DNA from 2 places in the Falsiroseomonas sp. E2-1-a20 genome. Region 1 is predicted to be linked to the other one. Evidence: predicted binding sites of a transcription regulator. Region 1 holds the regulator's gene; the other holds the start of a gene.
What was found. Region 1 encodes HrcA, which represses chaperone genes, less so after heat shock. Its sites were predicted from a motif close to GTTNGCACTCNCNNNNNGNGAGTGCNAAC; they were not measured.

Region 1 (6,977 bases):
CCACCGGCCAGCCGAGCACGCCGGCCTTCAACGCTTTGCCGCTCAAGATCTGCATCGGGCGAAGTGACTCCGGCCGCGGGCCGCCGTCAACGCCCCCCTTCCAAGCAGGCGCCGGCAATGCGACAGGAGGGGCAATCAGGAGAACCCGACCATGGTGCGCAGCCTCAAGGTGGCGGTCCAGATGGACCCGATCGCCTCGGTCAACATCGACGCCGACAGCACCTTCACCATGATGATGGAGGCGCAGTCGCGCGGCCATGCCCTGTGGCACTACCATGTCCGCGACCTGGCGCTGCTCGGCGGGCGGGTGCTGGCGCAGGCGGAGACGGTGGAGGTGCGGCGGGAGAAGGGCCGCCACTTCACCCTCGGCCCGAAGCAGGAGATCGACCTGGGCCAGGTGGACGTGGTGCTGATGCGCCAGGACCCGCCCTTCGACATGGCCTACATCACCGCGACCCACATCCTGGAGCACATCCACCCGAAGACCCTGGTGGTGAACGACCCGGCCAGCGTCCGCAACGCGCCGGAGAAGCTCTACGTCACCCACTTCCCCGATCTGATGCCCGAAACCCTGGTGACGGCCGATGTCGGGCAGATCCGGAAATTCCGGCAGAAGCACGGCGACATCATCATCAAGCCGCTGTTCGGCAATGGCGGCGCCGGCGTCTTCCACCTGCGCCCCGAAGACCCCAACATGAACGCCCTGGTCGAGATGTTCACCGAGCGGTCGCGGGAGCCGCTGGTGATCCAGAAATACGTCCCCGCGGTGCGGGAGGGTGACAAGCGCATCATCCTGGTGGACGGCGTCGCCATGGGCGCCATCAACCGCGTGCCGGCGGCCGGCGAGGCGCGCAGCAACATGCATGTCGGCGGCACGCCCATGCAGACCACGCTGACCGACCGCGAGCGCGAGATCTGCGCGGCCATCGGGCCGGAGTTGCGGGCGCGCGGCATGATCTTCGTCGGCATCGACGTGATCGGCGGCTACCTGACCGAGATCAACGTGACCTCCCCCACCGGCCTGCAGGAGATCGCCCGCTTCGACGGCATCCACCTGGAACGCGCCCTGTGGGACGCCATCGAGGCCAAGGTCGGCGCCTGAAACGTCCTGAAACCGCGGTGACGCGGACCCGGCCGTAGCCTCCCTGCCGGGAGGATACGGAGATGGGCGACTACAGGACGGATTTCGACGCGCGCATCGGCGGGCTGGGGCTGAAGTATTTCAGCCCCGGCGAATTGCTGGCGCGGACCTCGGCCAAGAACAAGTTCGGCACGGCGAACAGCAAGCCGCCGGAGCGGCTGTGGGACAACATCATCCCCACCATCCTGATACTGGATGCGCTGCGGGAGCATCTCGGCAAGTCGATCAACCTGGTCAGCATCTACCGCAGCGAAGCCTACAACCAGGCCTCCAGCGACAAATCCACCGGCTACACCGGCCGCGCCAGGACCAGCCAGCACATGGCCTTCAGCGCCATCGACTTCAAAGTCGCCGGCATGCCCTGCACCGATGTCGAGAAGATCCTGAAGGAATGGAGCAACAGCGGGAGGATGTTCCACTCCCCTGTGATGTTCGAACGGAAGGCGGAGAAGGTGAAGGCCGGCACCATCCCGTTCGGAGAACTGCCCCGCACCTGGCGGGTCTGGCCGCTCGGCGTGTGGTTCGCCTTCAAGGGCTACATCCACGCCTATCCCAGCGAAAACTTCACCCACATCGACACGCGCGGGCAGACCAGCAAGATGTCGGAGTGACTGCTGGTCTGCCCCACGGCGTGCCTCAGGTGGCGCGGCGGCCGATGACCATGCGGTAGATCGCCAGCACGATCACCGCGCCGACCACGGCGCCGATGAAGCCCGCGCCCTCCCCGGCACGATACCAGCCCACAGCCTGGCCGAGCCAGGTCGCCACCACGGCCCCGACGATCCCGAGCAGGATGGTGATGATGAACCCGCCGGGATCGCGCCCCGGCATGAGGAACTTCGCGAGCGCGCCCGCGAGGAAGCCGATGATGATCGTCCAGATGAAACCCACGTGCACTCTCCCTGCCCCAATGGCAATGTAAGCGCCGAAAACCCTCGCGGTTCCCGATCTATCTGCCGCAGACCATTCGCGGCCGCGCGCCCGCCCCCGGCGGGATCACCAGCCGCGCCCGGCGCCCCGGCGGGCACAGCCCCGCCACCGTCCGCGCCGGCAGGGCGGCGCCGCGGGCGACGCGGACCTTGGCGTGGTAGGCGAGCCCGCGCCCGGGCTCCATCGAATGATACTGCGCCACCGCCTCCGCCCAACTGCCGGTCCGCCCGCGCAGCTCCCGCAGGAAGCGCACGGCGTAGGCGACGTTGACCGGCGGGTCGAAGGCGCTAGCAAGGTCCGGGAAGGCCTCCGGGTGGTACACCAGGTTCACCTGCATGCAGCCGACATCGATGGACCGCCGGCCGGCCGTCCGCAGGGCCTGCACGGTCTCCACCGCCTCCGCCGCGGTTTCGGGGAAGATGCCCTCGCCGCCGGCGTTCAGCGCGAAGGGCCAGGGGGCGGTGCCGCCGCGTGGGCTGGCGCGGCCGCTTTCGACGCGGGCGATGGCCAGCAGCAGGCCGTCCGGGATGCCGCTGCGCGCCTCCGCCGCCGCGATGGCGCGGGCGCAGGCGGTCCAGGGGTCCGGTTGCGCGCGCGCGGCGAAGGGCCACAGCAGCAGGCACAGGACAATCAGGCGAAGCAGGGCCATGCCGCCACCTGCCGGGGCCATGCCGGTTGCGTCAACCTCGGATCGGGGTCGCCACCTGGGTCGTGAAGACGGCCAGCGCCTCCGGTGGCCCGGCCAGCAGCAGGGCTTCCCGATTTTCCGCCGGTACCTGCCCCTGGCCGATCATCCCCGCCCTCCCTGTTCGCCAGGCACATCAGACCGGGGGCGTTCCAACCACCGCATGGCAGGACCGTGTCGAAACCTTGCCGCAACGTGAAGCCACTTGATCTTGCAGGTCGGGCCGCCCGGCATGACCTATCGGTGGTCGCAAGGTTGACCCGCACCATCGCGGGCCCCTAGCGTCGCAATGAAATCTTCACGGACCGGATCACCATGGGTCCCATCACCAAGCCGCCGCGCCCCACGGGGGTGCCCAGCATGACCTTCGCCCACACGGCCATTCCCCTGCCGCCGGGGCTCGACGAGCGCAGTGCCGCGGTGCTGCGGGAGCTGGTGGAGACCTATGTCCAGACCGGCGAGCCGGTCGGCTCCCGCACCCTGTCGCGCCGCCTGCCGCATTCGCTGTCGCCTGCCACCATCCGCAACGTCATGGCGGACCTGGAGGAAGCCGGGCTGCTGTTCGCCCCGCACACCTCCGCCGGGCGACTGCCGACGGAACGCGGGCTGCGCCTGTTCGTCGACGGCCTGCTGCAATTCGGCGCGCTGCCGGAGGAGGAGCGCGACGCGATCGCCGCGCGCTGCGCCGCCGGCGGCCGGTCCTTGCAGGAGACGCTCGGCGAGGCCAGCCAGATGCTGTCCGGCCTGGCGGGCGCCGCGGGCCTGGTGGTGGCGCCGAAGCGGGAAGCCCCGGTGCGGCACATCGAGTTCGTGGCACTCGGCACCGGCCGCGCCCTGGTGGTGCTGGTCACCGCCGATGGCCAGGTTGAGAATCGCGTCATCGAGGTGCCGCTCGGCCTGCCGCCTTCCGCCCTGCAACAGGCCAGCAACTACCTGAACGCCCGCCTGTCCGGCCGCACGCTGGAAGAAACCCGCGGCACGGTGGCGGAGGAAATCTCCGCCAACCGCACCGCGCTGGACGCCCTGACCAACCAGGTGATCGAGGCCGGGCTCGGCACCTGGTCCGGCGGCGCGGGCGGGTCGCTGATCCTGCGTGGCCAGGCCAAGCTGTTGCAGAACCTCGGCCAGAACCTGGACTACGCCCAGCGCGTGCAGGAAATCCAGGCGCTGTTCGAACGCCTGGAGGCGCAGGAGACCATGCTGCGGCTGCTCGACCTGGCGCAGCGCGGGGAGGGGGTGCAGATCTTCATCGGCGCCGAGAGCGGGCTGTTCGACAGCGCCGGGCTTTCGATGGTGGTCTCGCCCTTCCGCAACGGGGCGGAACAGATCGTCGGCGCCATCGGGGTGATCGGGCCGACGCGGATCAACTACGGGCGGATCATCCCGGTGGTGGATTACACGGCGCGCGTGATCGGGCGGCTACTAGGCTAGGCTGCACGGCGCCGCCTTCCACGCTATATCAGCGGGAAGCAGGAGCACCCCGTGGTCCACATCACCTCCCCCGCCTTCAAGGCGAACGCCTCCCGCGCCCTGGCCGATGTTGGCCTGCAGAAGGCGCTTGACCGCAGCAAGGGCACCTCGCACGCCAAGCGGGCGGCGGCGGTGGCGGCGCTGCCGGAGTTCGAGCGGCTGCGCGACATCGGCCGGGACATCAAGAACCACACCCTGGCCAACCTGGACTTCTACCTGGAAGCCTATGCGGCGAAGGTGGAACGCGCCGGCGGCACCGTGCATTGGTGCTCCACCGCCGATGACGCCCGCGCCACCGTCCTGAAGATCTGCCGCGACAAGGGCGCTCGCACGGTCACCAAGGGCAAGTCGATGATCTCCGAGGAACTCGGCATCAACGACCACCTGGAAGCGCATGGCATCGAGCCGGTGGAAACCGACCTCGGTGAATACATCCTGCAGATTCGCAAGGAGCCGCCGAGCCACATCATCGGCCCGGCCTTCCATCTCAATCGCGAGGATTGGGAAAAGACATTCCGGGAGATCCACACGGAACTGCCGAAGGACCGTGTGTTCCATGAGCGCAGCGACATCATGGCGGAGGCCCGCACCAAGCTGCGTTCCCGCTTCCTCGCCGCCGATGTCGGCATCACCGGCGCCAACTTCCTGATCGCCGAGACCGGCAGCAACGTCATCGTCACCAACGAGGGCAATGGCGACCTGACGCAGACCCTGCCGAAGACGCACATCGTGCTCGCCAGCATCGAGAAGGTGGTGCCGACGCTGGAGGATGCGACCAGCCTTCTGCGGCTGCTCGCCCGTTCCGCCACCGGCCAGGATTTCTCCGTCTACACCACCTTCTCCACCGGCATCCGGCGCGAGGGCGACCTGGATGGGCCGGAGGACTACCACGTGGTCCTGATCGACAATGGCCGGTCCAACATGATCGGCACCGACTTCCAGGAAATGCTGCGCTGCATCCGCTGCGCCGCCTGCATGAACCACTGCCCGGTCTATGGCGTCGCCGGCGGGCATGCCTATGGCTGGGTCTATCCCGGCCCGATGGGCAGCGTGCTGACGCCGACGCTGATCGGCATCGACAAGGCCGGCAACCTGCCGAATGCCAGTACCTTCTGCGGCAAGTGCGAAAGCGTCTGTCCGGTGAAGATCCCGCTGCCGAAGCTGATGCGCCATTGGCGGGAACGCGAGTTCGAGCGGCACCTCTCGCCGCAATCCGTGCGCTCCGGCCTCGCCTTCTGGGCCTGGTTCGCGAAGCGGCCGGGGATGTACCGGATGGCCACGAAGCTCGGCATCGGCGCGCTGTCGCTGCTCGGCCGCGGCAAGGGCGCGTTCAGGTCGCTGCCGCTGGCCGGCGGCTGGACGGCGGGGCGGGACCTGCCGGCACCGGAACCCGGCGGCACCTTCATGGCCCGCTACCGCACCACCCGGCACGGGGCACGCCGCCGATGAACCGCCCACCCTACGAGCCCGCCGGCGACGAGGCCGAGCGCGTCCGCGGCTACCCCTTCCCGGACCAGCGCGCGCCGGACCGTGTGGCACCCCGCCCGACCGGGACGCTGGAGGAAATCTACGCGCGGATCGACGCCACCACACCCGCCGCCCGGCTGAACGAGGATCTCGACCGCATCGAGACCGCGCTCGCGCGGCTGGAACAGGCAGTGCGCGAAGCGCTGGAGCAGGATCGCCAATGACCAGGGACGCCATCCTCGGCGCCATCCGCCGCGGCCTGAAGCGCGGGCCGCTGCCGGCCGACCAGGCGGCGATGCTGGAAGGGCGGCTCGCCACCCATCCGCGCCACCTGATCCCGGCGCGGTCCCGCCTGCCGCGCGCCGAGCAGATCGCGCTGTTCATCCGCAACGCCGAGAAGGAATTTTCCACGGTCGAGCGGGTGCCGGATGCTGCCGCCATCCCGGCCGCGGTGGCGGATTATCTCGCGGCGCAGAACCTGCCTTCCCGCCTCGTGATGGCGCCGCATCCGGACCTGCTGGGCATCGACTGGTCGACCCGCCCGATGCTGGAACGCGAGGCCCGCCGCGCGCAGGATGGCGATGCGGTCTCCCTGCAACACGCCTGGGCCGGCATCGCCGAGACCGGCACGCTGGTGCTGCCCTCCGGTCCCGAGCGCCCGACCACGCTGAACCTGCTGCCGGATACCGAGATCGCGGTGCTGCGCGCCTCCGACGTGGTCGGCGCCTATGAGGAAGCCTGGGACCGGCTGCGGGCCGGGCAGGCGGATGCGCTGACCGGTGGCTTCATGCCGCGCAACATCATGCTGGTCACCGGGCCGTCGCGGTCCGCCGATATCGAGCAGACGCTGGAGCTCGGCGCGCATGGCCCGCGCCGGCTGCACATCCTGCTGATCGAGGACGAGCCGGCGCCGCGGATGGAAAGCCCGGCGGAGGCCCGGGCCGAGGCGGTGGCGCAGCCCGGCACCGCTGCCGTCCCGGGCGACTGAGCCACCGCCATGCGCGCCAAGCGGCTGAGCCCGGCCGACCTCGCGCTGTGGCGCGCCTTCACCGCCGAAATCCTTCCGCTGAATGGGCATGAGCGGCCCCCTGCGCCACCCGAGCCACCGGCGGCCGCGACCGCGCCGCCGGTGCAGGTGGCGCCGACGCCCTCGAAGCCTGCGCGCCCGGCCCCACCGCCGGAAATCCGGGTGGGGGAGGTGCCGGGCGGGCTCGACCGCAAGCGCTGGGCGGCGCTGCGCCGCGGCGACATGCGGGCGGAACGCACGCTGGACCTGCATGGGCG
Region 2 (6,977 bases), on a different contig from region 1:
CACGCCGCTGAACCCGCCGGACGAGCACCCGGAGGAAGCGGACCTGCGCAACCGCCGTCAGCTTGGCGTCGGCACCGCGATGGCGGCCACCGCCATGGGTGCCGCGGGCCTGGTGATCGCGACGGGTGGCGCGCTGCTACCGGCGGTCGCGGCCGCCGCGGCGGCAGGGGCCGGAACGGGCCTCGCTGGCGAGGCCGTGGCCGCCGCCGTCTCCAACACCCCCGGTGAGGAAACCCGGCCGCCGCCGACCAATGGCGCGCTGATCGGTCTGCGCGCACCGGATGAGGCGACCCGCCAGGCGGCCGAGGCGCACCTGCGCGAACTGGGCGCCATCAACATCATCTACGACGACGCGTGAAACGGAACGGGCGGGGTGTTGCCCCGCCCGCCCTGTCACAACGGCCGCAGGTTGATGGCCGCTGCCTTGCCGCGTTCCATCGCAACCTCATAGGACACCTGCTGGCCCTCGTTGAGGCCTTGCAGGCCGGCCTTCTGCACGGCGGTGATGTGGACGAAAACGTCCTTCCCGCCATCCTGCGGGACGATGAAGCCGAAGCCCTTCGTCGCGTTGAACCACTTCACGGTGCCAGTCGCCATGCGAGCCGGGCTCCTTCCCTGGACGAGCAGGCCTGGGCGACCATCGCCCAGGCAGGCCATGCGGCGGCGGAACCTGGAGGCGGCCCGGGGCATGGTCCGGGAGGCACGGCGAGGCAAGCCGGTACGCGATGACAAGGGCAGCATGGGCAGCCGTATATCCGCTGTCAAAGCCATGACGTGGCGGTCACGCCCTTGTCAGAATTGTATCCCAACGCACAAAAAAGAGGCGGACCCTGCGGCCCGCCTCCTTTCCGTTCAGCGTGATGACTGATCCGAAGATCAGAAATCCATGTCGCCGCCCATGCCGCCCATGCCGCCGCCGCCACCGCCGCCGCCGGCCGGAGCCTTCGCCGGACGCTCGGCCACCATGGCTTCGGTGGTGATCAGCAGGGACGCGACCGAGGCCGCATCCTGCAGCGCCGTGCGCACGACCTTGGTCGGGTCGATGATGCCGGCTTCCACCAGGTTCTTGTACTCGTCCTTCTGGGCGTCGTAGCCGAACTCGTAGGTATCGGTACGCAGCACCTCACCGGCCACCACGGCGCCGTCCTTGCCGGCGTTCTCGGCGATCTGCTTCAGCGGCGCCTGGATGGCGCGCCGAACGATCTCGATGCCGACCTGCTCGTCGCTGTTCGCACCCTTCAGGGTGTGCAGGTTGGTGGAGGCGCGCAGCAGCGCGGTCCCGCCGCCCGGCACGATGCCTTCCTGGACCGCGGCGCGGGTCGCATGCAGCGCGTCGTCGACGCGATCCTTGCGCTCCTTCACCTCGACCTCGGTCGAGCCGCCGACGCGGATGACGGCGACGCCACCGGCCAGCTTCGCCAGGCGCTCCTGCAGCTTCTCGCGGTCGTAGTCCGAGGTGGTCTCCTCGATCTGCGCCTTGATCTGCTCGCAGCGGCCCTGGATCTCGGTCTTCTCGCCGGCGCCGTCGACGATCGTGGTGTTTTCCTTCTCGATCTTCACGAGCTTGGCGCGGCCGAGCATGGCGAGCGTCACGTTCTCGAGCTTGATGCCGAGGTCTTCGGAAATCACCTGGCCACCGGTCAGGATCGCGATGTCTTCCAGCATCGCCTTGCGGCGATCACCGAAGCCCGGCGCCTTGACGGCGGCGATCTTCAGGCCACCGCGCAGCTTGTTCACGACCAGGGTGGCCAGAGCCTCGCCCTCGACGTCCTCGGCCACGATCACCAGCGGGCGACCGGACTGCACGACGGCCTCGAGCAGCGGCAGCATCGGCTGCAGCTGGGACAGCTTCTTCTCGAAGATGAGGAGGTAGGGGTTCTCCATCTCCGCGATCATCTTCTCCGCATTCGTGATGAAGTACGGGGAGACGTAGCCGCGGTCGAACTGCATGCCCTCGACGACGTCGAGTTCGGTCTGGATGGACTTGGCTTCCTCGACGGTGATGACACCCTCGTTGCCGACCTTCTCCATCGCCTTGGCGATCATCTCGCCGATCTCGTTCTCGCCATTGGCGGAGAGCGTGCCGACCTGCGCCACTTCGGCGGAGGTGGTGATCTTCTTCGTCTTGGTCTCGAGCTCGGCGACGATCTGCGTCACGGCCTTGTCGATGCCGCGCTTCAGGTCCATCGGGTTCATGCCGGCGGCCACGGCCTTGGCGCCCTCGCGGATGATGGCCTGGGCCAGCACCGTCGCGGTGGTCGTGCCGTCACCGGCCGTGTCGTTGGTCTTCGAGGCCACTTCGCGCACCATCTGCGCGCCCATGTTCTCGAACTTGTCTGCCAGCTCGATTTCCTTGGCGACCGTCACACCGTCCTTGGTGATGCGCGGGGCGCCGAAGGACTTGTCGAGGACCACGTTGCGGCCCTTGGGGCCCAGCGTCACCTTCACGGCGTCGGCCAGGATGTCCACGCCACGGATCATGCGCTCGCGCGCCGAGGCGCCGAACTTAACGTCTTTCGCTGCCATGTAATTCTATTCCCTATCGTTCCGTTGAGGAGACCAGGCGAAGGTGCGGGTGGCCGGTGGGCGGCGTGGCGCGGATTGCCGCGCCGCCGCCCAGCGGGCTCAGGCCGCCTTCGCCACGGAAGGGGTGTCGAGGATGCCCATGATGTCGGACTCCTTCATGATAAGGAGCTCCTCGCCATCGAGCTTCACTTCGGTGCCCGACCACTTGCCGAACAGGATGCGGTCGCCGGCCTTGACGTCGAGCGCGCGGAGCTCGCCCTTGTCGTTCAGGGTGCCGGAGCCGACGGAGATGACTTCCCCTTCCTGCGGCTTCTCCTTGGCGGTGTCGGGGATGATGATGCCGCCCTTGCTCTTCTCTTCGGCCGTCACGCGGCGGACGAGAACGCGGTCATGCAGTGGACGAAAGCCCATGGACTTCTCCTGTCGCTTCCAAAAGATGGCAAGCTCTTCCGGAGATTTCACGGCCAGCGGACCCGATTGGCACCCGCTAGCACTCCCCCCAGAGGAGTGCCAGCGATGTAGGCCAGACCTCCATTCGCGTCAAGTATCGGCAGCACTCTCGGAGTGCGAGTGCTAAGCGCTTGTTTGTGAAGGTTTTTCTTGCAACCTGCTGGTTCCCTCATGCGATGCTGCCTTGCCGGCCACGTCAGGCCGGTATGGCGAGAGGCCCGGATGGGCCAGGAAGGAGCACGATGGAACTCAGTGGCCTCGAACGCTTCGCACGCACCCCATTGGCCGCCCCGCCGCCGGACTGGCGTCTCACCACGGCCGAGATCCTGTACCACATGCCGGACCATCCCGGCCTGTTGCAGACCTTCATCTGGCAGAAGCACGACCTTGCGCCGAAATTCCCGGCGCTCGGCCAGTTCCTCGCCTTCTGGCAGCGCGAGATCGAGGGCCCGCTGCATTCCGTCCGCGTCGCCTCCGCGGCGCTGATCCGCCCGGCGGAACTGCGCTACGCCAACGGCCAGTTCATTCTGCACTGATCCCGGGGAGGACGCGCGCCAGCCTGGCCGCGAACTCCGCTGGCTGGCCGCGGCCGAGCGGCGTGTTGTAGTGCCGCTTCCAGTAGGCGGCCATGCCGGCGACGTCGCCGGCGGCCGGAAGCCGGCCCGGCGCGCGGCGATAGCGCAGGCGCGCCATCGCCGCGGCATAGACCGGGTCGCGCAGCAGGGTCTCAGGCTCCGGCTGCCCCTTCGGCAGCCCCGCCAGCATCCGCATCCGCGCGGCCAGCGGCGGGCGGAAGGCCAGGAAGGTTTTCCAAATGTCGTCGTGGGTCGCAGGCTCCATCTGGAAGTAGCCCAGCGCCGGCCCGCGCGAGCCGTCCCGGTTCGGCAGCTGCCGCAGGTGCCGCAGCAGGCTTTCCTGCAATGCCGTTCCCAGCAGCAACTGCCCCACGGCCCGCCGCGCCGCCGGCGGGTCCAGCGCCAGCGCCACCAGCGCCGGATCGATGACCTTGAGAAGAAAGCTGCCGGGCGTCCAAACCACCTGTTCCATGCCGCGGCTCCTTCCGATCGAAGGTGCGACTACCACGAAATAGGAACAAATTCCAGATCAATCCGGATCGCCATCCATCGCCCGCGCCGCCCGATGCCGCCGCAGCAACCACAGCCCGAGCCCGAATGACACCAGCAGCAGCGCCGCCGCCAGGCCAAGCTGCCACGCCCCCTCCACCCGGATCCCCTTGCCCAGCAGCGCGAAGACCACGGTCTGCGGCAGGTAGCCGAGCGCCGAGCCGGCCAGGAACGGCCAGGCCGCCAGCCCCGCCATCCCGGCCAGCAGGTTCAGCGCCAGGTTGTTGCCCACCGGCAGCAGCCGCAGCGCCAGCGTCGCCTGGAACGGGCTCTGCACCAGCGCATCGCGCAGCGGCCGCAGCCGGTGCCCGAAGCGGCCGGACATGCGCTTTTCCGCCCAGCGCCGCCCGAGCAGCCGCGCCCAGCCATAGCTCGCGGCGCACCCCAGCAACTGCGCCAGCAGGCCGAGCAGGATGCCGAGCACCGTGCCGAACCCATAGCCGCCCAGGAACACCACGCTCTGCCGCGGCGCGCCCACCGCCGTCAGCGCCGCGCCCACCAGGACGAAGACCAGCTCCCCCCACAGCCCTTCGCCGCGGATGTCACGGTCCACCCAGCCGGTGCCGGGTATCCCATCGAAGCTGCGGAACAGCGCGCCTGCCGCCAGCAGCCCGCCGGCCAGCAGCAGCAGCTTGCCGAGCGATTTCCAGCGCAGAGACTTTGAAAGGCCCGGCATCAGCCGGCCGGTGGAACCGCGGCTGGCTTCGCCACCCCGACAGAAACCCGCTCCGCCACCGGCCGCCGCCAGCGCCGTTGCAGCCAGATCACGCCCAGCAGGTCGGACACCGCGACGCCGAGGCGATCCAGCGTGCCGTAGTTGGACTGCCCGCGCAGCCGTGGCCGGTGGTTCACCGGCTCGCTCACCACCCGCCCGCCGGCGCGCAGCACCAGCGCCGGCAGGTAGCGGTGCATGTGGTCGAACCGCGGCAGGTCGAGGAACAGTTCCCGGGAAAACACCTTCAGCCCGCAGCCGGTATCCGGCGTCCGGTCGCCCAGCAGCCGGGCACGGACGGAATTTGCCAATCGGCTGGTCACCCGCTTCACCCGGCTGTCGCGCCGCTGCGTGCGGTGCCCGGCCACCATCAGGTCCGTGGCCGATTCGGCCTGCGCCCGGGCCCAAAGCCGGGGAATGTCCGCCGGGTCGTTCTGCCCGTCGCCGTCCAGCGTCGCGATCCAGGGCGCGCGCGCCGCCAGCACGCCGCTCACGATGCCGGCCGATTGCCCGCAGGCCACGGCATGCCGCAGGACCAGCACCGGGAATCGCCCCGCCGCCTCGACCAGCCGCGCGCCGGTGTCGTCGGTCGAGCCATCATCGACACACACCACCTCATAGGTGGTGCCGGCCAGCGCCGCCGCGATCTCGCCGATCAGCGGCAGTACGTTCGGCCCCTCGTTGCGCATGGGGATGACGACAGAAATTTCAGGCGCCGGTTCGGCGCGGAGGGGCCGGTCCGGCCTCGGGGACGGGTCGGGGGCCATGGCGGGGCGGGTAGCAGGGGTCGGCGCGGGCGGCAAGCGTGTGGCCGGCATGGCACCGGCGATGCTGCGCTCCGCGAATTCGGCTTATATGATGCGCCATGCCCTTCGACCCGCCCTCCCACGCCTCCACCACCACCCGCGCCGCGGATGCGCGCGCCGTCGCCCGCTGGCTGCTCGGCGTCGCCGGGCTGGTCTGGATCATGGTCGCCATCGGCGGCGCCACGCGCCTCACCGGCTCCGGCCTGTCCATCATGGAATGGGCGCCGCTGTCCGGCACGCTGCCGCCGCTGAGCCAGGCGGAGTGGCAGCGCCTGTACGACCTGTACCGCACCGTCCCGCAATACGAGCTGGTCAACCAGGGCTTCGGGATTGAAGGCTTCAAGCGGATCTTCTGGCTGGAATGGCTGCACCGCTTCTGGGGCCGCCTGATCGGGCTGGCCTACGCCGCCGGCCTCGCCTGGTTCTGGCTGCGCGGGCGCATCCCCGCCGGCAGCAAGCCGCGCCTGCTGGCGCTCCTGGCACTCGGCGGGCTGCAGGGCGCGGTCGGCTGGTACATGGTCGCCTCCGGCTTCGAGGCGGATCGCACCGCCGTCTCGCCCTACCGCCTGGTGATCCATCTCGGCCTGGCGCTGGTGATCTTCTCAGCCTTGGTCTGGACGGCGCTGGGCCTGCTGCGCCCGGAGGGCTCCGCGCCGCCGGAGGCGCGGCCGGTGCGGCGGATGGTGCAGGTGGCGGCCTGGACGCTGGCGGCGGCCATGCTGGCGGGCGGCTTCGTCGCCGGAATCCGCGCCGGGCTCAGCTTCAACACCTTTCCGCTGATGGACGGCCAGCTTGTGCCGGATGGCTACTGGCTGCTGTCGCCGGCCTGGACCAACCTGACCGCCAACATCCCCGCCGTGCAGTTCAACCACCGCCTGCTGGCGACGCTGACGGCGCTGTTCACGATCGGCGCCGTCTGGGCGGCGCTGCGGCGCCTGGCGCCGGGTGCGCCGCGCCGCGCCGTTCTGGCGCTCGGCGGCGCCGTTGCCCTGCAATACGCGCTCGGCGTCGCGACGCTGGTCTACGTGGTTCCCGTTTCGCTCGGCACGCTGCACCAGGCGGTGGCGGTGCTGGTGCTGGCCGCGGCGCTGGTCGCGCTGCACGCGCTGCGCCCGGCACCGCGCTAGCCATGCCCGCGGTCCCGCCAGAGTCGCTGCAATCCGTCCTTGCCACGCTGCCGGTCGCGGTCGCGGTGTTCGACGCGGAGGGGCGGCTGGTGCTGGCCAGCGACGTCAACCTGACCTGGCACGGCCTCGACCCCGGCCTCACCCCGCGCGGCATGCCGCATGCCGAGGTCGTCCGCGTGCTGGCCTGGAACGGCGCCTATGGCCCGGGCGATCCGGAACAGATCGTCCGGTC

Region 2: the regulator HrcA is predicted to act here: its motif matches at 3,013-3,041, upstream of groES (co-chaperone GroES).

The regions. Positions count from the first base shown of each region.
Region 1 is NZ_JBHMFT010000015.1:69,646-76,622, reverse strand. It holds gene ACFHPP_RS18515 (shikimate dehydrogenase) at 1-55, opposite strand, end outside; gene gshB (glutathione synthase) at 152-1,102, shown strand; gene ACFHPP_RS18505 (D-Ala-D-Ala carboxypeptidase family metallohydrolase) at 1,165-1,752, shown strand; gene ACFHPP_RS18500 (GlsB/YeaQ/YmgE family stress response membrane protein) at 1,778-2,032, opposite strand; gene ACFHPP_RS18495 (hypothetical protein) at 2,091-2,720, opposite strand; gene hrcA (heat-inducible transcriptional repressor HrcA) at 3,117-4,187, shown strand; gene ACFHPP_RS18485 (LutB/LldF family L-lactate oxidation iron-sulfur protein) at 4,239-5,675, shown strand; gene ACFHPP_RS18480 (hypothetical protein) at 5,672-5,917, shown strand; gene ACFHPP_RS18475 (LutC/YkgG family protein) at 5,914-6,681, shown strand; gene ACFHPP_RS18470 (Smr/MutS family protein) at 6,691-6,977, shown strand, end outside.
Region 2 is NZ_JBHMFT010000001.1:21,906-28,882, reverse strand. It holds gene ACFHPP_RS00150 (hypothetical protein) at 1-358, shown strand, start outside; gene ACFHPP_RS00145 (cold-shock protein) at 394-597, opposite strand; gene groL (chaperonin GroEL) at 877-2,526, opposite strand; gene groES (co-chaperone GroES) at 2,626-2,937, opposite strand; gene ACFHPP_RS00130 (usg protein) at 3,219-3,512, shown strand; gene ACFHPP_RS00125 (hypothetical protein) at 3,499-4,023, opposite strand; gene ACFHPP_RS00120 (TVP38/TMEM64 family protein) at 4,081-4,776, opposite strand; gene ACFHPP_RS00115 (glycosyltransferase family 2 protein) at 4,776-5,630, opposite strand; gene ACFHPP_RS00110 (COX15/CtaA family protein) at 5,678-6,745, shown strand; gene ACFHPP_RS00105 (PAS-domain containing protein) at 6,748-6,977, shown strand, end outside.